DNA from 3 places in the Mesorhizobium sp. 43Arga genome. Region 1 is predicted to be linked to each of the others. Evidence: predicted binding sites of a transcription regulator. Region 1 holds the regulator's gene; each other region holds the start of a gene.
What was found. Region 1 encodes LexA, which represses DNA repair genes until DNA is damaged. Its sites were predicted from a motif close to TGTTCNNNNTGTGTTCNG; they were not measured.
Positions count from the first base shown of each region.

Region 2: the regulator LexA is predicted to act here: its motif matches at 3,191-3,208, upstream of parE (DNA topoisomerase IV subunit B).
Region 3: the regulator LexA is predicted to act here: its motif matches at 3,113-3,130, upstream of ACWGS8_RS25810 (sel1 repeat family protein).

Region 1 is NZ_JBSKBO010000003.1:165,976-173,815, reverse strand. It holds gene ACWGS8_RS13475 (ABC transporter substrate-binding protein) at 1-461, opposite strand, end outside; gene ACWGS8_RS13470 (GntR family transcriptional regulator) at 613-1,386, shown strand; gene lexA (transcriptional repressor LexA) at 1,765-2,502, shown strand; gene ACWGS8_RS13460 (ComEC/Rec2 family competence protein) at 2,496-4,946, opposite strand; gene gltX (glutamate--tRNA ligase) at 5,051-6,475, shown strand; gene gltA (citrate synthase) at 6,659-7,840, shown strand, end outside.
Region 2 is NZ_JBSKBO010000014.1:30,031-37,870, reverse strand. It holds gene ACWGS8_RS31515 (AAA family ATPase) at 1-328, opposite strand, end outside; gene ACWGS8_RS31510 (hypothetical protein) at 364-633, opposite strand; gene ACWGS8_RS31505 (type II and III secretion system protein family protein) at 638-2,083, opposite strand; gene cpaB (Flp pilus assembly protein CpaB) at 2,114-3,019, opposite strand; gene parE (DNA topoisomerase IV subunit B) at 3,278-5,335, shown strand; gene ACWGS8_RS31490 (FUSC family protein) at 5,380-7,446, shown strand; gene ACWGS8_RS31485 (DUF2336 domain-containing protein) at 7,443-7,840, opposite strand, start outside.
Region 3 is NZ_JBSKBO010000008.1:214,794-222,633, forward strand. It holds gene ACWGS8_RS25800 (acetyl/propionyl/methylcrotonyl-CoA carboxylase subunit alpha) at 1-1,094, shown strand, start outside; gene ACWGS8_RS25805 (branched-chain amino acid ABC transporter substrate-binding protein) at 1,177-2,298, opposite strand; gene ACWGS8_RS25810 (sel1 repeat family protein) at 2,724-2,990, opposite strand; gene ACWGS8_RS25815 (DUF2147 domain-containing protein) at 3,428-3,769, shown strand; gene ACWGS8_RS25820 (hypothetical protein) at 3,990-4,145, shown strand; gene ACWGS8_RS25825 (hypothetical protein) at 4,185-4,379, shown strand; gene ACWGS8_RS25830 (AMP nucleosidase) at 4,496-5,959, shown strand; gene ACWGS8_RS25835 (endonuclease/exonuclease/phosphatase family protein) at 6,092-7,102, shown strand; gene ACWGS8_RS25840 (DUF922 domain-containing Zn-dependent protease) at 7,142-7,738, opposite strand.

The sequences.
Region 1 (7,840 bases):
GCCATCACCGCGGCGACATCCTGCAGATCGCTGGCGCCGGTCATGCCTTCATCGCCGGCGTCCCATGACGGCACCAGCTTGGCCGCCACCGGATCGGTGACCGCGGCGAAAACGATCGGAATGCTGGAGCCGGCAAGCGCCTTCTTGGCGATCTGGGAGACCGGCGTGGTGATGGTGTAGATCAGCTTGGGCTGCTCCGCCTGCAGCTTGGCAATCATCTGCGGCACCAGCGATGCATCGAAATTGGTATGGCTTTCGGTGTAGACGACGTCCTTGCCCTCGACAAAACCTTTGTCCGTCAATGCCTTCTTGAAGCCGGCTATGGCAGCGTTGAGCTGCGGATGCTCGCCGAAATTGGCGATGCCGATGCGTATCTGATCGGCCGCGGCGCTGCCGGCGCTGACCATCAATGCGCCTGCCAGGGCCAATCCCGACAGCCAAGCGGACTTCGACTTCATCATCATTTCCTCCCAGATTTGATCAGCGCCGCTCACAGGCGGCAACTGCGGGGATCATGGTCAGTCCCTCGCTGTGTGTCAAACATTATATATAATTCTTGCCATGCGCCACCATCATATATAATTTTCCAGGCCCGATGATAGACGGATCGCGATGCAGGATCAGAACAGCTCCACGAAGACCGAGGCGGCCTATCAGCTGCTGCGGCGAGATATCCTGACCACCCGCCTCATGCCGGGCGCGCCACTCAAGCTGAGTGCGCTGCGCGCCACATACGGCGTCGGCTGGACGCCGCTGCGTGAAGCCCTGTCCCGGCTTGAAGCCGAGCGCCTGGTCACCGCCATCAGCAATCGCGGTTTTGCCGTCGCTCCCGTGTCGCGCGCCGAGCTCGAGGACCTGGCGCGCGCAAGGATGGTTGTCGAAATGCCGCTGTTCCTGGAATCGATCGCGAACGGCGGCAGGGAATGGGAGGACGCGGTCGTCACCGCTCACTACCGGCTCTCCCGCTGCAAGACCGCGGTCGACGACCCTTCCGATGCGGCCGTCGACAAATGGGACGAGAGCCACGAGGCCTTCCATGCGGCGCTGTTGAGCGCGGCGACGTCCAACTGGCTGTTGCGCTTCCGCTCGACGATCGCCGATCAGCTACGGCGGCATCATCGGTTTCTCGGCCTGGCGCCGACATTGCGGGCGGCTGCCGGCCTCAAGGATGGCTATGGCGAGGCAATGGACGCTTTGCGCGAGGCGATCGCCATCGAGCATCACACCGCGATCATGGAAGCGGCGCTCGATCGCGATGTGGAGCGGGCCAAGGCGCTAATGACAGCGCATATCGGCTACACGCTGCATGTCTATGTGCACAGCGAAGACAGTGGTGCCAACACCTACACTGCGCGCGCCGGCAGCCTGAAAGCCGTTTCCGGATGAGGCTGCCGCGGTTGTCCCGATCCCAGCGGTCGAGCCTGCCCAAAGCCAGTGATCGTTGGCGTTTTGATTTCGTTTCGTTCCGCCGGAAATGGATCGACAAACCATACAAATCCGGCCCGTGAACGCCTCTCAAATGCCTGATGCCAAACCGCATTCAGGAGTAGGCCACAGGCCATTAACCAAAATGATTTCAATGCACGTAACGGCAGCGGAAGCGGTCGATCGCTGCCCGCTCCCAGGGGCAAAAAATTTCCGACGTCTTAACAAATTCATTAAACTTTAAACAGTTGCAGAACACAACTGGAACAGATAGTGTTTGTTCTGGGTTTGTTTTTCGATTCTGGTTCAACCCGTCGTTCAATGCCTTGGGGGGCCGCCATGCTGACACGCAAGCAACATGAACTGCTGATGTTCATTCATGAACGGCTCAAGGAAAGCGGTATTCCGCCATCCTTCGACGAGATGAAGGAAGCGCTCGATCTCGCCTCCAAGTCAGGCATCCATCGCCTGATCACGGCATTGGAGGAACGCGGCTTCATTCGCCGGCTGCCCAACCGGGCGCGGGCGCTGGAAGTGCTGCGGCTGCCGGATTCGATCGCACCCGGCCTCAACGCGGCAAAGAAGTTCTCGCCGAGCGTCATCCAGGGCAGTCTCGGCCAGGGCGGCCTTGGTCGCCAGATCAAGCCGGCGCCATCGCGCTTGCCGGCGGCCGGCAATGACGACGACGCGGTCTCTGCCGTGTCGATCCCGGTGATGGGCCGTATCGCCGCCGGTGTCCCGATCGATGCCATCCAGCACCAGACGCATTCGATCTCGGTGCCGCCGGACATGATCATGGGCGGCGAGCACTATGCGCTGGAGGTCAAGGGCGACTCGATGATCGAGGCCGGCATCTTTGATGGCGACACGGTGATCATCCGCAACGCCGACACGGCAAGCCCGGGCGAGATCGTCGTGGCGCTGGTCGACGAGGAGGAAGCAACCCTGAAACGGTTCCGCCGCAAGGGCGCCTCGATTGCCCTTGAAGCCGCCAACCCGGCTTACGAGACGCGGATTTTCGGGCCGGACAGGGTCAAGGTGCAAGGCAAGCTTGTCGGGCTGATCAGGCGCTACTGAGCAGGAACGGCCGGCTTTTCGGATTTTTGATAGGGCGGCAGCCCCCTCGCCTCACGCGAAAACTTTCGCTGCTCGTGCCAGGGCCGATACGGCCCGTCCACCGCGAAGCTGATGATTGGCGGACCGGTCGCCGATTGGCGGTCGAAGAAGACGGCGGCACTGCCCTTGCGGGCAAGTTGCCGCTTGGTAACGACAAGAACCAGCGGATTGTGGCAGGCATCATAGCCCGTCGCGTCATTGACGACGATCAAATCGGCGAAGCCGCAGGCTTTCCAGGTGTCCTCGCGGTCTTCGACATGCGCGATGATTGCACCGGATGGGTGCCGGGCAAGACAGACGCCATCCGTGCAGTAGAACGGTGCTCCCGGCGGCAGATTGACGGCATCGGCGATGTCGAATTGCCCGTCCGCCTTGTCGAACATCTCCGGCACGACGATGGTTTCGGACACCAGCGCGCGTTTCCAATTGTCGACGGTGAACTCGTTCGGGCGAGCCCGGCTGACCGCGAGTTCGCCGCCGCCGATCGGCAGTGCGACCAGCCGCGCATCTTCCGAGATAAGCACATCGGGCGTGCGCGTATCCGATACAGTCAGCAGGCCGGCAAGCGCGAATGGCAGTGCCGCGAGCCGCAGCCAGGTCGTCGCCATCGTCGCGATGACCAGGGCGATGGTCACCAGCAGGACGGATTGCTGCGAAATCAGCCCGACCGCATCGACCGGTGAGCGTTCCGATATCCACGCCGATATGGCTATCATCGCCGTCAGGCCCTTGCCCATCAGGTAGAGGGTCGGCGCATCCAATCCGAATGGCATCAGCAACGCGCTGGCAACGGCCAGGAACATCACGGCTGACACGATCGGCATGACGGCCAGATTGGCGAACAGGCTGAGCGGCGACACTCGCTGGAAATGCCAGATGGCAAACAGCGCCGTGGCGCAGCCGGCGATGATGGAGGTCATCGCCAACCCGCCCGTCGCCAGCAGGAATTTTCGCGTGAGAAAACCCGGCAGGGATCGCTTTGGCGGTGGCGGTCTCGCCTTTCCCGCATGATGATCCGCCCAGCCGGCATAGGCACCGATCAGCGCCGCGGTCGCGGCGAAGGACATCTGGAAGCTCGGGCCGACGACCTCATGCGGCGAAACCACAATGACGGCGATCGCCGAGATCGCCAGATTGCGCATGGTCAGCGCTGCGCGATCGAACAGCACGGCAATCAGCATCACCGCCAGCATGATGAAGCTGCGCTCGGCAGCGACGACGACGCCGGAAATGACGAGATAGGCGGCGATCGAGAAAAGGGCCGCGGCGGCCGCGTATTTCTTCACCGGCCGACGCGCGGAAAAATCCGGAAACAGCGCGAAGCCGCCGCGCAGCAGACCCATGATGGTGCCAGCGACCAGCGCCATATGCAGTCCCGAAATGGAGATGATGTGATAGATGCCAGTGCGCCGCATCGCCTCGTTGATTTCATCGGGAATGCCGGCGCGCACGCCGACGATCAGCGCCGCCGCGATCTCACCTTCAGCACCGCCGACCGTGGCCCTGATATGGTCGGCGATGGCTTCACGGGCATTTTCTATCCCTGAGAAAAGGCGGGCCGTGAGCGGCATCTCGTCGTTGGTGGCGGAGACAAGCTTTGGATTGCCGAGAAAGAAACCGCTGCCGCCAATGCCGGCAAAATAGCTGTCGAACGAGAAATCGTAGCTGTCGGGCCGCACCGGACCGGTTGGCGGCAACAGCTTGGTGTAGCCGGTGACCAAGGAACCGGCGGTCATGTCCGCCGGGATGTCTCGCGCCGAAAGCCGGACCCTTTCCGGCGCATAGCGCAGTTTCGGCCGCGCGGTCGACGTCACGTCGATGGTCAGCCGGATGCGGCCGGTCTCCATCCGGTCGAGCGAAACGACGCGGCCGGTCACTTGCGTCGAGATTTCCGAACCCAACATCTGGGTGCCCGCACGCCATGTCTCGACCTTGGCGGCAAGCAGGCCAAGCGCACACAACAATGCCGCCATGAAGCCCAGATGGGTTTTCGGCCAGGAGCGCGAAACAAGCGCACAGACCGCCATCAGCACGACGACCGCGACAGGCTTTGCAAAATCAGGCTCCGCCGCGAGCGAATAATAGCCGATCGCACCAGCGGCCAGACAAACCGGCACCAGCAGGAAGGCGACGCCCCGGTCAAGCTCGAGCTCCGCTGCGCTCGCCGCACCGTGGCGCAGGCGAGGCCAGGAAACCCTGCCGAGTTGCCGCCGGACACGCACAATCCGGCCTGAGGCAGGCGACGGAAGTATCGCCGGAATATCCGCATGCGGCGGCTGGCTCCCGGGCACCCGCACAAGAGGCGATGGCAGTGGGTTCGCCAGGGGGGCTGCAAACAGGGACCGCTCGCTGACGCCAACACTGGCGTCCTCGCCCTGTTCCCAGTCCCGGCCTCGTCCAGCCATCGGGTCTGCCCCTTGCACCCCTGTCGCCCTATGCTACATGAACGCCGGGCGCGCGAAAGTCCGCGCAGCCGCACACCCCGCTTCAGATGGTTTCCGAGAGTTTCATGTCCGACAAGGTCGTCACCCGTTTTGCCCCCTCGCCCACCGGTTACCTGCACATCGGCGGCGCGCGCACGGCGCTGTTCAACTGGCTCTATGCCAAGCACACCGACGGCACGATGCTGTTGCGCATCGAGGACACCGATCGCGAGCGTTCGACCGACGCCGCGACGGCCGCCATCCTCGACGGCCTCTCCTGGCTCGGTCTTGGCTGGGACGGCGACGCGGTCTCGCAATTCGAGCGCGCGCCGCGCCACCGCGAAGTCGCGGAGCAACTCGTGCGCCTGGGCAAGGCCTACTACAGCTACGAGACACCTGCCGAGCTTGAGGCAATGCGCGAGGCAGCACGGGCCAAGGGCCTGCCGCCGCGCTACAACGGCCAGTGGCGCGACCGCGCCCCCTCAGAGGCGCCTGCAGGCGCCAAGGGCGCCATCCGCATCAAGGCGCAGACCGAGGGCGAGACCATCGTCCACGACCGTGTCCAGGGCGAAGTGCGCTTCCCCAACAAGGATCTCGACGACTTCATCATCCTGCGTTCGGACGGCAACCCGACCTACATGCATGCCGTCGTCGTCGACGATCATGACATGGGTGTCACGCACATTATCCGCGGCGACGACCACCTCACCAATGCCGCCCGCCAGACCGTGATCTACAACGCCATGGGCTGGGACGTGCCGTCCATGTCGCACATCCCGCTGATCCATGGCGCCGATGGCGCCAAGCTGTCGAAGCGCCATGGCGCGCTCGGCGTCGAGGCCTATCGGGCCATGGGCTACCTGCCGGAGGCATTGCTCAACTACCTGGCGCGCCTGGGCTGGAGCCACGGCGATGACGAGATCATGTCGATCAGGGACATGATCTCCTGGTTCGACATCGGCGACGTCAACAAGGGCGCTGCCCGCTTCGACTTCGCCAAGCTGGAAGCGATCAACGGCGCGCATATGCGCCGCATGGCCGACACGCAGCTGCTCGACATCTTCATCGCCACTCTGCCCTATCTTGAGGGTGGCCCGGCGATGGCCGCACGCCTCAACGAACACAACAAGGCGCAGTTGCTGGCCGCCCTTCCGGGCCTGAAGGAGCGCGCCAAGACGCTGGTCGAGCTCGTCGACGGCGCGGCCTATCTGTTCGCCACGCGCCCGCTGCCGGTCGACGAGAAGGCGGCCCTCCTGCTCAATGATGACGCTCGCAAGATCCTGAGCGGCGCTCACGAGGCCTTGAACGCGCTTTCCGGCGACTGGACGGCCGCCGCGGCGGAAGCCGCGATCCGCGACTATGCGCTGGCCGGTGGCCACAAGCTTGGCGCCGTGGCCCAACCGTTGCGGGCCGCGCTGACCGGCAAAAGCACCTCGCCCGGCGTGTTCGACGTGCTTGCCGTGCTTGGGCGCGAGGAAAGCCTGGCGCGCATAGCGGATCAAATCGATTAGGAGCAAACTGGCCCAAGAAGATTGGCATTGAAAGGCGCGTTTCGCAGTGCAACATTAGGCCTTGGCCCAATCTGGCACGCACCTCCTATAATGCGGTGGCGAATACGCGCATTGCGGTGATTTCGACGTGTCGCTCTGCAGAATTTGCCTTTGCCGGCATGAGGAAACAACAAGGAGTTTGCAATGACCGAAGCTGCGAAAAAACTGGATGTGGGCGGGGCGAACCAAGAGGCTACCGCAACGCTTCAATTCGCCGGCAAGACCCATGAATTCAAGGTGCGAAGCGGCTCCGTCGGACCCGACGTTATCGACATCGCCTCGCTCTACAGCACGACCGGCGCCTTCACCTACGACCCAGGCTTTACTTCGACGGCAAGCTGCGAGTCCGAGATCACCTTCATCGACGGCGATGCCGGTATTCTTCTCCACCGCGGCTATCCGATCGACCAGCTGGCCGAACACGGCGACTTCCTCGAAGTCTGCTACCTCCTGCTCTATGGCGAACTGCCGACCAAAGCGCAGAAGGACGATTTCGATTACCGCGTAACGCGCCACACCATGGTGCACGAGCAGATGTCGCGCTTCTTCACCGGCTTCCGCCGCGACGCGCACCCGATGGCGGTGATGTGTGGCGTGGTCGGCGCGCTGTCGGCCTTCTATCACGACTCCACTGATATCTCGGACCCCTACCAGCGCATGGTCGCCTCGATGCGGCTGATCGCCAAGATGCCGACGATCGCGGCCATGGCCTACAAGTATCACATCGGCCAGCCCTTCATTTACCCGAAGAACGATCTCGGCTTCGCGGCAAACTTCCTGCATATGTGCTTTGCCGTGCCGTGCGAGGAGTACAAGATCAATCCGGTGCTGGCGCGCGCCATGGAGCGCATCTTCATCCTGCACGCCGATCACGAGCAGAATGCCTCGACCTCGACGGTTCGCCTCGCCGGCTCGTCGGGCGCCAACCCGTTCGCCTGCATCGCTGCCGGCATCGCTTGCCTGTGGGGCCCGGCCCATGGCGGCGCCAATGAAGCGGCGCTCAACATGCTGGGCGAGATCGGTCATGTCGATCACATCCCGGAGTTCATCGCCCGCGCCAAGGACAAGAACGACCCGTTCCGGCTGATGGGCTTTGGTCACCGCGTCTACAAGAACTATGATCCTCGCGCGAAAATCATGCAGAAGACGGCGCATGAGGTGCTGGGCGAACTCGGCATCAAGGACGATCCGCTGCTCGACATCGCCATGGAACTGGAAAAGATCGCGCTGACCGACCCCTATTTCATCGAGAAGAAGCTCTATCCGAATGTCGACTTCTATTCCGGCATCACGCTGAAAGCGTTGGGCTTCCCCACCACCATGTTC
Region 2 (7,840 bases), on a different contig from region 1:
CCAGGAAGTCCGCGACCTTGAGCTGCACCAGGATGCGCACCGCGGCGGCGTTGAACTCCTGGGTGACGACAACCACCGGCGCCTTGCCCTCCAAACGGCGCATGACGCGCTGCAGCGACTCGACCTCCTCCAGTCTGGCCGCGTCCATGTCGACGATGATGGCGCCGAAGTCCGCCTCCTGAATCTCGCCGCGCAGTTCGGTGACATTCTTTTCCACCGTCGAGAGCTGGATGATCTCGGAGGCGGCGAATGCGGTCCGCGTGTCCTGCACGAAGGTCCTGTCCGTCGATACGAGCAGGATCTTCTTGGTCTTGATGCCGTTTGCCATTTTTGTCAGCCTGTGAGCGCGATCGCCCGTTGGGGTCAGTTGCCCGTGGTCTTCTGCGATGCCTTCGAAGCGGCGGCCTGATCGGGCGTAACCGGCACGGCATCGCCACGCTTGGCAGGCACGAGAAGCCTTGTGTTCTGGACGCCGTACTTCCAGGGATCGACCATCTGCATGACGGTGTTGGCGGCCTGGGCTTCGCCGGCGCCCGGCGTCGCCCCTTCGGTGCGCACGTAATCGTCGCTGGTGCAGCCGCCCGCCAAACCGGCAAGAAGCAGGGCGACACTCGATCTCAGGACCAGACGCATGGCTTCAGTCCTTCGGCAAGTCGAGGAAGTGCCCGACCGTGGTGGCGGGAGCGGTCCGTGTGGCGCTGCCATCGGCCAGCGCCAGCGCGCGGCCGGTGTCCGATGCCTTCACTTCCTCGGTGTTGTTGAGGAAATAGTCGACATTGCTGGCCGGCCGCGTGCCGTCGGTCGGCTCGACCATTTTCTTCGACGGATCGACCGGCTTGACCAGATAGGGCGTGACGATGATGACCAGATCGGTCTCGCGCCGCTGGTAGGATTTCGACGAGAACAGCGCCCCGAGCACCGGCATCTTTCCGAGGCCGGGAATGCGCGACGTGGTGATGTCGTTTTGCGACTGCAGCAGTCCGGCGATCATGAAGCTCTGGCCGTTCTTGAGATCGACCGAGGTCTTGGCGCGGCGCACGATGAAGCCCGGCACGGAGATCGTGCCGATGTTGTAGGAAGACGACGCATCGATGGAGGAGACTTCCGGCGCGATGTCGAGGCTGACCAGCCCGTCCTTGAGCACGGTCGGCGTGAAGTCCAGGCTGACGCCGTATTTCTTGTAGCTGACGGAGATCTTGCCGTTGTCTTCAGAGACCGGGATCGGGAATTCGCCGCCGGCCAGGAAGCTCGCCGTTTCGCCCGAGCGGGCGATAAGGTTCGGTTCCGCCAGCCGGCGGGCGAGGCCGCGCTCTTCCAGCGCCTTGATGGCGATATCGATCGACACGCCGTTCGACAGCAGCCGGCCGATGATTTCGCCCGTGCCGGCCGCCGGCACGGTTCCTGGGTCGAGCGAAACATCGCGCCCGCCGAAACCGTAGGCAAAATTGGCACTGTATTTGGCGCCCAGGTCCTGCCCCGCCTGGCGGTTGATCTCGACGAAGCGGACGTTGAGCTGAACCTGCTGCGACGACGAGATGTTGACCGAGTTGATCACTTCCTCGGTGCCTGAAAAGCGCGTTGCGATCTTGTTCGCCTTTTCAGCGGCGACCGCATCATCCGCTTCGCCCGACAGCACGACACGGCCATTGGCCGAACCGACCTTGATCTTGGCGTCCGGCACGCTGGCGCGGATGGTGCTGGCCAGTTGATCCGTGTCGAGCGTCACCTCGATGTCGACGGTGCCGACGAGCTGCTTCTTCTCGTCGAACAGCGCAATGCCGGTGGTGCCGAGATTGTTGCCGAGCACATAGAAGGATTTGTCGGTCAGTGGATTGACGTTGGCGATCTCGGGATCGCCGATGACGATCTGGTAGAAGGCGGCACTGGTCACGATCGTCTTGGGCTTGCCCTTGGCGACCTTGATCGACGCGTTCTTGGTCGCCGAGACATAGACGATGTCGTTGTCCGCCTTAGCCACGTCGGGCAAGGCGAGCATTGCGCCCGCAATGAGCGCGGCAGCCATCGCCAGAACGCGCGCAAAGCGCGATCGATCCATCATTCGATATAGGGTACGCATCAACATTGCCCTGTCCCGTCCGGTCCCCACCGGCTTTTACTTCTGGTCCCGCTCAGGAACCTGATATTCCTCGGCCTTCGTGCCGCGCGTCACGATGACCGTCTTGAATTTCGGCTTCTCCGGCTCCTTGGTCATAGCATCGAACAGCGAGCCGGCCGCGGCCTGAGCCTTGGCCGCCACCGATCCGCCAAAGGACGAGATGGTGGTGACGCCGTTCTTGAGGTCGCCGCCTTCGCTGGCGGAGCGCAGCGACAGCGACAGCGTGCCGACGGTGCGGGCAAGCGCCACTTTCTGCGCGCCTTCTGTCGTCACTTCGATGGTCACGGAATTCGTGATCTGCGGCGTCGTCTGGCGCTCGTCGGCACCCTGGCCGACACTCAGCACCTTGGCGTCGGCAACGACGATCTCTGAGGTGACGGTCGAACCGGCAGCACCTTGAGCGTTCTTGGCGACTTCCTGGATTTCGCCGGCATCGCGCGTCAGCACGACATCGACGCGGTCGCCCGGCGTGACGAAACCGCCGACACCGGCGATCTCGTCGGTGCGGATGGTCACCGCCCGCATTCCGGGCGTCAGCATGTTGGAGAGCGTCGCGCGCCCGTTCGGCCCCGACAGCTTGGTCAGCAGCACCGGTTCGTTGACCTCTATCGGCGACAGCACGATGCGATCGCCCTCGCCGAGCAATCCGTCGATGGTGGCAAAGGCGCCTTGCGGCAGTGAATCCTGCGGCCACGGGATTTGGACCAGCTTGGCGCGGTCGAGTTCCTGGCCGTAGCGCAGAGGCGCTTTCGCCACGACGATGGTCTTGAACTCGATCCTGGGCGCTACCGGAGCGGTCATCGACGCCGTCTTCTCCTCGGCATCGGCCTTGGCCTGGCTCTTGACCCAGAAATCCGCGGCAAAGATCGAGATCGCGCCGAAAACGGCGGCGATACCTATCATCGTTATGGCCTTGCCCCTCACGCCGAAAACCCCTGATGCCCGTCGTTTCTTATTATGTTGGGCTCACGCTAGGCCGCTTTGTTAAAGAATCAGGAATGTAGAACGGTGGTATTGGACCTATTTCCGCCCGCTTGGTTATCGAATGGTTTTAGGATAAGACGGGTCAAATCCCCGAACGTAACAGGAACCTCCGTCGCTTGGCGCCCGAAAGCATGGCAGTATCGACGGGTGATTCGCAGCACCGGACCTATGGCAGGCATGGACGACAACAACGATCTCTTCGGCAATATGGACAAGCAGCCGCAGCCGGTTCGCACACCGGCCCGCCCGGCCGACCCGCTTGTGCAGGCTGCAGCCAAGCGCCCGGCCGCGACCAGGGATGGCAGCGAGGGCTATAGCGCCGCCGACATCGAGGTGCTCGAAGGCCTGGAGCCGGTGCGCCGCAGGCCAGGCATGTATATTGGCGGCACCGACGACAAGGCGATGCACCACCTGTTCGCCGAGGTCATCGACAATTCGATGGACGAGGCGGTTGCCGGCCATGCCACCTTCATCGATGTCGAGCTTTCGGCCGACGGGTTTCTGACCGTTACCGACAATGGCCGCGGCATCCCGGTCGATCCGCATCCGAAATTCAAGAAGCCGGCGCTCGAAGTCATCATGACGACGCTGCATTCGGGCGGCAAATTCGACTCCAAGGTCTACGAAACCTCCGGCGGCCTGCACGGCGTCGGCGTTTCCGTGGTCAACGCGCTGTCGGATCATCTCGAGGTCGAGGTCGCGCGCGGCCGCCAGCTTTATCGCCAACGCTTTTCGCGCGGCATACCGGTAAGCGGCCTGGAGCAGCTTGGCGAAGTTCACAACCGGCGCGGAACGAAAATCCGCTTCCATCCCGACGAGCAGATCTTCGGCAAGGGCGCGGCCTTCGAACCGGCGCGGCTCTACCGCATGACGCGCTCGAAAGCCTATCTGTTCGGCGGCGTCGAAATCCGCTGGACCTGCGATCCCTCGCTGATCAAGGAAAAGGACCAGACGCCGGCCAAGGCGGAGTTTCATTTCCCTGGCGGCCTGAAGGACTATCTCAAGGCATCGCTCGGCGACGACTTTCAGGTGACGCGGGAAATCTTCGCGGGAAAAAGCGAAAAGCAAGGCGGCCATGGCTCGCTCGAATGGGCGGTGACCTGGTTCGGCGGCGACGGCTTCATCAATTCCTACTGTAACACCATCCCGACCGGCGAAGGCGGCACCCACGAGGCCGGCTTCCGCAACGTGCTGACCCGCGGCTTGCGAGCCTATGCCGATCTGGTCGGCAACAAGCGCGCCTCAATCGTCACCTCCGAAGACGTCATGATCTCGGCGGCCGGCATGCTGTCGGTGTTCATCCGCGAGCCCGAATTCGTCGGCCAGACCAAGGACCGGCTGGCGACGATCGAGGCAATCCGCATTGTCGAGACCGCGATCCGCGATCCGTTCGACCATTGGCTCGCCGACAATCCGCAGGAGGCCTCAAAGCTGCTGGAATGGGTGATCGCGCGCGCCGACGAGCGGGTGCGCCGACGCCAGGAAAAGGAAGTGTCGCGCAAGAGCGCGGTGCGCAAATTGCGCCTGCCGGGCAAGCTCGCCGACTGCACGCAGAATGCGGCGGCCGGCGCCGAACTGTTCATCGTCGAAGGTGACTCGGCCGGCGGCTCGGCCAAGCAGGCACGCGACCGCGCCAGCCAGGCGGTGTTGCCGTTGCGCGGAAAAATCCTCAATGTGGCCAGTGCCGGCAATGATAAGCTGGCCGCCAACCAGCAGATATCGGACCTGATCCAGGCGCTCGGTTGCGGTACGCGCTCAAAATACCGCGACGAGGATTTGCGCTACGACCGCGTGATCATCATGACCGACGCCGACGTCGACGGCGCCCATATCGCCTCGTTGCTGATCACCTTCTTCTACCAGGAAATGCCGGCGCTGGTGCGCGGCGGCCATCTCTATCTGGCGGTGCCGCCGCTTTACTCGATCCGGCAAGGCGGCAAGGTCGCCTACGCTCGCGACGACGCGCACAAGGACGAGCTCCTGCGCACCGAATTCACCGGGCGCGGCAAGGTCGAGCTCGGCCGCTTCAAGGGCCTGGGCGAGATGATGGCCTCGCAGCTCAAGGAAACCACAATGGATCCGAGGAAGCGCACGCTTCTGCGGGTCGATGTGATCGACGCCGAGGCGGCGACCAAGGACGCGGTCGACGCGCTGATGGGCACCAAGCCGGAAGCCCGCTTCCGCTTCATCCAGGAACGTGCCGAATTCGCCGAAACGGAAGTGCTGGATATCTAGCCGCTGGCCAGTTTAGCTTGCGCTTCCGATATGGAGACCGGCATGTGACCTGGGCGCGGCTGAAAGCCTATTTCGAGACGAGCCTGGCCGGGTTGACACAGCCGACGCGCTCGGACTGGATTTTCGCCCTGCGCACCGTTTCGGCCGGCCTGATCGCGCTGCTCTCCGCCTATGCCCTCAAGCTCGACCACCCGCAATGGGCGATGATGACGGTGTTCATCGTCGCCCAGCCGGTCGCGGGCATGGTACTGGCCAAGGGTTTCTACCGTTTGCTCGGTACGCTGGCGGGCGGGCTGGCGGCGATCGGCATCACCACGGTCTTCGGCACCAACCCATGGGTTCTGGTGACGGTGCTCGCCGCCTGGATCGGCATCTGCACCTTCGTTTCCTCATTGCTGCGCAATCCCGAAGCCTATGGTGCGGCACTTGCCGGCTACACGGCGATGATCATCGGCCTGCCTGCCTTTGGACAGCCGCATCTGGTCGTCGACCTCGCTGTCGCCCGTTGCGCGGAAATCGTGCTTGGCATCGTCTGCGCCGGCGTGACCAGCCGGCTGATCCTGCCGAAACTGGCCAGCGATGCCATCATCTCGCGGCTGAAACGCTGCATTCTCGACCTTGCCACCTACGCCGCGGGAGCCTTCTCGGGAGGTGATACAGCGACACTTTCGGCACTGCATCGCAAACTCGTCGCGGACACCCAGACACTCGGCGAAATGCGCGCCTATGCCAGGCTGGAAGCGCCGAGTTTCGCGCCGAGAGCCCATCCGGTCCGGCGCACCATCGGACAATTGCTCTCCGCCCTGTCGGCGGCTCGCACGCTGCATTCTCACGCCGCTCCAAAGAACGCCGCCCTCATCCCGGTGCGGTCGGAATTGCAGGCCCTTGTCAGCGATTTGGCGGCAAAGCCCGGCGCACTGGACGATACGGCACCCTGGGTGGAACAGCTCGACGCGATCGCGGTCGAGGCCCGGCAGATGCCCGATGCCTCGGTCGACCAGGGCGACGACAGGGTCGGCACAATCACCCGCCTCACCATAGCCGCCGATTTCGCCGAGGCGCTCAAGCAGGTGCTGCGCGGTCTCGACGCCTTGCGCACCCCCGTCACACGTACCGGCCGCGGCAGCCGGCAGCCTGCGCTGGTGGTGCACCGCGACTACCCCGGCGCATCGCGCAATGCCGTTCGTGCCGCCCTTGCCCCCTTGCTGGTCGCGGCCTTCTGGCTGACGACGAAATGGTCCGAAGCGGCAGGCACGGTCATTCTCGTTGCCGTCGTATCCAGCCTTTTCGCCGCTCGACCCGATCCGGTGCAGGTGTCCTGGGGCTTCTTCAAGGGAACGCTGCTGGCCTTGCCCTTTGCCTTTCTCATCGGCCAGATCGCATTGCCTGCTTTGCCGGGCTTCGGCTGGTTCGTGCTGTTTGTCGTGCCGATCCTGGTGCCGACGGCACTGGGCATGGCCAATCCGCGCTATGTCGGCATCGCCACGGCCTTCGCCATCAACTTCCTCGCTTTCCTCAGCCCGCATCAGGCGATGACCTACGATCCTGGCCCGTTCTTCGCCGGCTCGGCGTCGGTGCTGGTTGGCATCCTGCTGGCGATTGGCGTCTTCATTGTCGTGCTGCCTGCCGATCCGTGGCTCGCGGCAAACCGGATCGTGCGGGCCATGCGCGAGGATTTGGCAAGGCTTTGCCTGCACGAGCGCGTGCCGAGGCGTTCGGCCTTCGAGAGCCTCGCCTATGACCGCATCAACCAACTGATGCCGCTGGTGCAGAATTCCGGCAGGAAGGGCGAGGCGGTGTTGGGCGGCGGCGTTGCCGCCGTGACGGTCGGCCTGGAGATCCTGCGGCTGCGCGGTTCAAGCCAAGACCATGCCATCCCGTCGGAAACCACGGTTTCGATCGCCAATTTTCTGAGAGGGCTGGCGCGCGAACTGCTGTTCCGCGCCCCCGGCGATCCGCAGACAGCCACCATCGCTGTCGCCCGGCAGTATGCGGCGGGCATCGCCCAGCGAAACGCCCCCGGCGACATGCTGCAGATCGCGGCATCCCTGCGCATCATTGCCGCCGCGATGGAGGATTTTCCGGACTTTTTTGCAAAAGACCGAGGTTAGGCCGCCGCTATCGCCAGCGCATGACCCCGCGCGTTCTCGCGCAGCGCGTCGAGATGGATCGACTTGACCAGGGCCGCGAGATCGCCTTCCGCGGATTGCCCGCCCAATTCCTTGAGCATCAGCCAGCTGACTTCCTGTACGCCGGCGACGCGCTTGCCATTGGCGACCTCGCGCCAGATCTTCAGCGCACGCAAGATGATCGCATGCGTAGCGACAGCCAGGCCGGCGCTGCGGAACAGCGCCTGCAAGGCCACATCGTTGCCGCCGGCCAGCAGCGCCCTCACCCGCGGTTCGGATTGCTGGCCGAGTGCCACCAGTGTGGAGCCGAAGAAATCGACCTTGCCATGCGCTATGGTGCGGATGAGGAAGCTCGCGGTGAGATCGCCGCGCAGCC
Region 3 (7,840 bases), on a different contig from region 1:
GCCTGCAAGTCGAGCATCCCGTCACCGAAATGGTCACCGGCACCGATCTGGTCGAGTGGCAGTTGCGGGTTGCCAGCGGCGAAAAGTTGCCGAAGACGCAGAGCGAGATCGCGCTGACCGGCCACGCCTTGGAGGCGCGCATCTATGCCGAGGATGCCGCAAAGGGGTTCCTGCCCGCAACGGGCACGCTGCATCATCTGAAGTTCCCTGAGGCGGCCCCCGAGGGCGCGACGATGCGCGTCGAGACCGGCGTGCGGGCCGGCGATGCCATCTCGCCCTATTATGACCCGATGATCGCCAAGCTGGTGGTCCATGCAAAGGACAGGCAAGCATCCCTGGAAGCGCTCGGCGCGGCGCTGTCGCAGACCGAAATTGCTGGTTCCACCGTCAACACCGGCTTTCTCGCCGCCCTTGCCGCCGATCCCGACTTTTGTGATGGCGACGTCGACACCGGCCTGATCGACCGGCATCAGGCGGCACTGACCAAGGTCGCGCCGCCGACCGGCGAGATCATCTCGGCAGCAGCCCTTGCCGCCTCCGGTGCGGCAGCTTTGCCGCCATCGAACGACCCATGGTCGTCGCTTGCCGGCTATGCGCATTTCCACGGCGTGGCGCGTCGCACGCGGCTGAAGTTCGGCGAGACGGATATACTGGCAAAGGTTTCGGTGCGGTCGGACGGGCGCTTCCAGGTGGCGCTCGATGCGCCCTATGACAGCACCAATTCGCATGATTTTCGCGCCGCTCCCCGCCTCGCCCGCTGGCCCGGCCACATCACGGTGTTCGAAGGCGCCGTCGGCTACACATTCGCGGTATCGGACCCGTTGGCACGGAGCGATGACGCGACTGCCGCTTCCGGCAGCTTGCGCGCGCCGATGCCGGGTCTGGTCAAGCTGGTGCGCGTGGCCAAGGGCGACGCGGTGATCAAGGGACAAGCACTCCTGATCCTCGAGGCGATGAAGATGGAGCACACCATCGCCGCCCCGCATGATGGGGTGGTTGCCGAGATCGCTGTGGAAGGAGCGCAGGTCACCGACGGGACGGTGCTGGTGCGGTTCGTCGAGGAACAGAGCGCCCAGACCGCTGCCGCAGGCTGACAAGCGGAGCGCTTCGCGGACCGTAAACAAAATGGCCGGGGCGAAACCCGGCCATTTCCTTGGATTACATCATTACGCGGGATTACTGCGCGATCGGCGCGTACTTGCCGTCATGCCACTGGTTGATGTCGTAGCTGGCATTCTTGAGGTCGCCCTTTTCGTCGAAGGTGACGTCGCCGACAACGGTGCTGATCGGCGTGCCGTTCTTCAACGCTTCGGCAACCTTGGCCGGATCGTCGCTGCCTGCACGCTTGATCCCTTCGGCGAAAGCCTGGACCACGGCGTAGGAGAACAGCGTGAAGCCTTCCGGCACAAAGCCGCCGGCCTTGATCTTCTCGACCGCCGCCTTGGCTTCCGGCTTTGCCTGCGGGTCCGACGGGAAGACGAACATGGTGCCTTCGCCAGCCGGGCCGGCAACCTGCCAGAATTCCGGCGAGGCGATCGAGTCCGGCATGATCAGCTGGAACTTCAGGTTCTGTTCGGCCGACTGACGCAGGATCAGGCCGGCTTCAGGATGGTAGCCACCGAAATAGACGACGTCGGCCTTGAGATCCTTCAGCTTGGTGACGAGCGCCGAATAGTCCTTCTCGCCGGGGTTGATGGCGTCATAATAGACTTCCTTGAGGCCGCCAGTGTTCATGGTCGCCCTGACGGCATCAGCCACGCCCTGACCGTAAGCGCTCTTGTCGTGCAGGATGACGACCTTCTTGCCGGCATATTTCTTGGCGATCCAGGGGCCGATGAAGGCGCCCTGTGCATCGTCGCGCGTATAGAGGCGCATGATGGTCGGCCAGCCGGCCTTGGCGGCCGCGTCGGTCAGCACTGGGTTCGAGGAAGCCGGGCTCATCATCAGCGCGCCGGCCTCGGCATAGACGGCCGAGGCCGGAATGCTCGAGCCCGAGCAGGCATGGCCGTCGATGAACTTGACGCCGTTGGCGACGATGCGGTTGGCCACCGACACGGCCTGCTTGGGATCGCACTGGTCGTCCTCGATGTCGAGCTTGATCATCGAGCCGTTGACGCCGCCCGCGGCGTTGATGGCGTCTGCCGCAGCCTTTGCGCCCTGCTTGAACTGATCGCCGATGGTGGCGAGCTGTCCGGTCATCGGGCCGACCACCGAAACGGTGATGTCGTCGGCGAATGCGACCGGCGCACTCATCATCAGGCCGAAGATGGCCGCGCTGAAAATACTCATATTTTTCATGGCAATAGAACTCCTCCACTCACGCGCGGCCCCCGGCCGCGCTTCTTCCAGAGAGGCGGGACAATTTCATCCTTCATTGTGCCTGTCTAGGCGCATTGGCGCCGCTCGATTGGGCCTGCGAGCCCTCATCCACGCAAAAAGCCACGCCAGCCTTGTTCCGGCTGGTCGTGGCTTTTTTGCCCATCGGGCTGTTTCCCCAGCGCCCCCGCGCCGCGAACCCCAACGTGGCCTTCCCCGTCTTCCCTGCCCTGATCCGAAAACCGGATTCTTTTCGGCATCATGGTCCGTCGTACGGCTTGGCCCATCCTGCCTGCCGCATTCTCTTTGTTGATGGCCTGTGGCCCGGCTGTCTGCGCAGCCTTATCCCTGTTTGGCCCGACCGTCTTGGAGCGGTCTTGGCCGGAGCGTCCCCGTCTGCCGGTACTTTAGTGCATGGTCATCCATTCGCGGGCTTCGCGCAGCGCCCTGGCGATCTCGACCTTCGACATGGCGGCCGACAGTTCCGAGCGCAGTTCCGCCGCGCGGGCCGATCCCTTGATGGCGGCGATGTTGAACCATTTGTGGGCGGCAACGACGTCGGTGTCGCAATCGCGGCCGGTCGCATACATCATGCCCAGTTCGAAAAGAATGTCGGCCTGGGCAGTTGCCCCCATGGCGCCGAAACCTGCTTCAAGCATTTCAAAACGTGCCATTTTAGTCCCCTGTCTGGCTCCCGAGAGCTGCCTCCGTTCGTCTTGTCCGGGCCGCTCTTTCGATGCTTCCGAGAATGCCAAGCAGGCTTGAATCCGTCGTTAAATGGCGTGCTTAATTTGAGGAAAACAAAGCTAAAACAAGAGGTAAACATAGAAATTCGTTAAGGATACGAAGCCAGCAATTCCGCCGATTTTCGTCAAATTTGACGAAAATTTTCCGAGCCTCGATCAACACTCCGCTAACCACGGGAAACAAACAGCACGTGCCGGTCGTTTCATTTCCCCGCCGACACAGCCAATTCAGGCGGCTTCAAAATCCCAAAGTCTTCCGTTGCGGCACCGCTTTTGTTTTGCGGGGAGCTGGATTAGCTTGCGTTTGCGTAAGCGGCAGACCGGCGAGGCGGAGAATTCGGCCGGCTATCCAAAGGGAGCAAGACATGTTTCGAAAAGTCAGCCTGGCTCTTGCAGCCACATTGATCATGGCGGGTGCGGCGTGGGCCGATCCGATCGAGGGCAATTGGAAAACGCAAGCCGGCGATACCGCGGCCATTTCAGGCAGCGGCGAGTTTTCCATCACGCTCAAATCGGGCAAATATGCCGGCAAGACGATCGGCTCGCTCAAGGCCGCGGGCGACAACAAATATGCCGGCAGCATCACCGATCCTGCAAACGACAAGACCTATTCGGGCAAGGCGACATTGTCGGGCACCTCGCTCAAGATGAGCGGCTGCGTGCTCGGCGGACTGATCTGCAAGAGCCAGACCTGGCACAAGCTCTGATCGACCTATCCTTGTGACATCCTGACGGGGCCTGACAGGCCCCGTTTTCGTTTCAGCGGCTCGTCAAGCCCTGGGCTCTTTCCCCGCTGCCGGTGGCACGGGCCGGCGACGACCCGCCCAGATCCCGTCAATCAATTTGAACCGCAGATGAACGCCGGCATCAGAGCCGGTTCAGAGGCGTTGGGGCATTCTCCGGCGTGTTGAAGGAGACACGACCCCAATGCTTGCTCGCCGCTTCACCATCGTCTGCCTGCTGATGAGCCTGTTTGGAATGTTCTTCGCCATCCTCGTCGCCGAAGCGGGCCGTTCTCCCCGCGCCTGGGACGAAGCCACCAGACTATGCCGCCTCGCCTGCCCGACCAATCTTCGCCACTGAGACAAAGAACCGGACCTCGAAAAGAAAAGCTCAGAGATCATGACCCGCACCGCCGCCAACACCCTCAAGACCCTCCGGCTGCTGCCGCGGGCGGTGCTTATCCTGGTGCTTCTGGCCGCTCCGGTCCTGGCGGTGCCGATGATGCGCGCCGATACTGGCTCGACGATCGAGGCGCCAGCCCTGAAGAAGTCCGGCGTGGGTTTCGTGCTGCTGGTCAGCCTGCAGCGGGGATAAAGAAAAATGGCGCTCTGGGCGCCTTCGGCGGCGAGCCCCCTCCCAACCGCCCGTCCAAGTCTCTATATTGAGCCATGGAAAAGCGAATCTACCCTCAAGCCATTGAATCCGTCGTCATGCCCGAGCCTTTTGGCCGGCAAAGCTTCGACAGCGCCGAAAAAGCCGTTGCCGCCCTGCAGCGACTTTATGACCGCAACACCAAGTTCCTGCGCGACGCCTTCGCGGCCCTGGCGTCGGCCGCCGGCGACAGCAGCAAGCGCTACCGCGCCTTCTACCCCGAGATCGGCGTCACCACGAGTTCGTTCACCCAGGTCGACTCGCGCCAAGCCTACGGCCACATGCCGACGCCCGGCCATTTCGCCACCACGATCACGCAGCCGCAGTTGTTCGAGCGCTATCTGATCGAACAGTTGCGGCTGATCATGCGCAACCACGGTGTCTCGGTCACGGTTTCGGAATCGACCACGCCCATTCCGCTGCATTTCGCCTTCCTGGAGGGAACTTACGTCGATGGGGCTGCCGCGGAGCGCATCAAGCGGCCGATCCGCGACCTGTTCGACGTGCCGGATCTCGACGGCACCGACGACCAGATCGCCAACGGAACGTTCGAGGTGGCGTTCGGCGAACCAAGGCCGCTGGCGCCGTTCACGGCGCAGCGCATCGACTATTCGCTGCACCGCATGACCCATTATACGGCCACCAGCCCGCAGCATTTCCAGAACTTCGTGCTGTTCACCAACTATCAGTTCTATATCGACGAGTTCGTCGCCCGCGCCCGCGACCTGATGGAGAAGGGCGGCGGCGGTTACGCGGAATTTGTCGAGCCGGGCAATGTCGTGACCAAAGCCGGACAGAAGGCGCCCAGCGAAGGCGTTGGACCGGCGCGCCTGCCGCAGATGCCGGCCTATCACCTGAAAAAGCCGAACCATGGCGGCATCACCATGGTCAACATTGGCGTTGGCCCTTCCAATGCCAAGACGATCACCGACCATATCGCCGTGCTAAGGCCGCATGCCTGGGTGATGCTTGGCCATTGCGCCGGACTGCGCAACACCCAGGCGCTCGGTGACTACGTGCTGGCACATGCCTATGTGCGCGAAGATCACGTGCTGGACGATGACCTTCCGGTCTGGGTGCCGATCCCGCCGCTGGCGGAAATCCAGGTGGCGCTACAGGAGGCGGTCGCCGAAGTCACCGGCCTGTCCGGCTACGATCTGAAGCGCATCATGCGCACCGGCACGGTCGCCACCATCGACAATCGCAACTGGGAACTGCGCGACCAGCGCGGACCGGTGCAGCGCCTGTCGCAGTCGCGCGCCATCGCGCTAGACATGGAATCGGCGACGATCGCCGCCAATGGTTTCCGCTTCCGTGTGCCCTACGGCACGCTGCTGTGCGTTTCCGACAAGCCACTGCACGGCGAGTTGAAGCTGCCCGGCATGGCGACGGAGTTTTACAAGCGCCAGGTGGCGCAGCACCTTACCATCGGCATCAGGGCGATGGAGAAGCTGGCCGAGATGCCGATGGAGCGGCTGCATTCGCGCAAGCTCCGGAGTTTTTCGGAGACAGCGTTCCAATAGGCGACCGCAGCCCCTGGGCGAGGCATTTCGTCGTCTTGCCCAGGCCGCAATTCTGCCGATAAGCAGATGGAACGGATCGTCAGGCGGCATTCGGCAGACACGACCTCGATGATGACAGGCGCGCGCTTGAAAATGATAGCTGGGCTGGCATTCCTGGCGATGACGGCGCTGTCGGCCGCGCTGTTGGCCGGGTTCTTCGGCACGCTGCATCCAGCTTTCGATTCCTTCTCGCATTTCCGCATGCACTTCAGCCTGCTCATGGCGCTTCTGGCACTGCTGCTGCTTGCCAGCCCGTTCCGACTGCAAGCCGCGGCGGGACTGCTCTTTGCCATCGCCTGCCTGGCCACGACGGCAAGCGCACTGCCGAGGCTTTGGCCACAGCCGGCGGTGGCCAAGCCCGCCGATCAGGCTGTCTACAGCCTGCTGCAGATGAATTTGCGCTTCAACAACCCGACACCGAAGAAAGTGCTCTCCCTGATTGGCCGCACCAACCCGGACGTGATCACCCTGGATGAGGTGTCGCAGATGTGGACGACAGAGCTTGGCTACATCGCCAGCGCCTATCCCTACCGTATCCTGTGCCCCTACCCCAACGGCATGTTCGGGGTGGCGCTGCTGTCGCGCCGGCCGTTCGTTGCCGGCACAGCGCCACGCTGCGAGCCGCGCGGCGCGATGGCGACCGCCACCATCGATTTCGGCGGGATCGACGTCGATGTCGCCGCGATCCATTTGAGCTGGCCGTGGCCGAAGGAGCAATACTGGCAGATCGGCGAACTGGCGCAGCCATTGGGCGGGCTGGGCCAGACCGCGATCATGGCCGGCGATTGCAACGCCGTGCCGTGGAGCGCGGCGGTGCGGCGGGTCGCGGCTCTCGGCGGACTGACCGTCATGCCGTCGGCCGGGCCGACCTGGATCCACCGGACACTGCCCGACATCCTGCGCCGCTATGCAGGCCTGCCGATCGACCAGGTGTTCAGCAAGGGCGGGCTGACGATCCTGTCGTCAAAGCGGCTCGAGGACACCGGCTCCGACCATCTGCCGGTGCTAGTCGAGTTCACGCTACGCCCTGACGACAAGCAGCCTGGGAATGACCACGCCACAGCGCTCGCGGCGAGCGACCTGTCAGCCAAGCCGCACGGCTGAACGAAGCCCGCGCGCCACGACGCTGAGCGGATCACCCGTTCACGGTTTTCCGGTCAAGGCAGCGATCAGATGTTCGACATGGCCGCCATTGCTGTGTTCGCGCCGATCGAAGGCATTTTGTTTGGCCTCATATTCGGCATAGACGGCCCGGATGCGAAGCTGAGCTTCGCGGCGCGCCTTGTAGCAGGACGGATCGTTGGCGATCCGCAGGCCGGTTATCGACTTTTCCGTGGCGCGCATCATCTCCCTGGCGATGCGCCCATGTGTTTCCTCATGGGCGCGGACACCTGCGAAAAACTTGTTCCAGCGCCTCTCCAGCGCCGGCGGGGCAGGCAAGGCAAGGCGCGGGAAGGTGTAGGAAAGATTGAGCGTGCCATTGACCCCTCGTATCCGGCAGAAGCCGTTGCCCTGGCCGGCATCGAGGTGCCAGTCGACGGTATAGGCGGTTGTGGCGATGGCATGCGTCATGAAGCCGTGCCGGGGGCCTTTTCTGTCCATCGCGTCGACGAGGGCGGCGCCCGAGCTTCCCGCAACGTCGTAAGTCCGCGTCTGGACCACTGCCCTGGTGCCGGCCGAGGCCTCTGGCGCATACAGCGCCCCAATGGCGACGAGGCATGTCAGAACTGTCCGGCGCATCGGCGTTCTCCCTATCCCCTGAGAAGGAACCATAGACCGGTGGCCGTTTCAACGTTTCTGCCGGCCTGCATGCCCTCGCGCGCAGCCCTACCTGCATTTTCT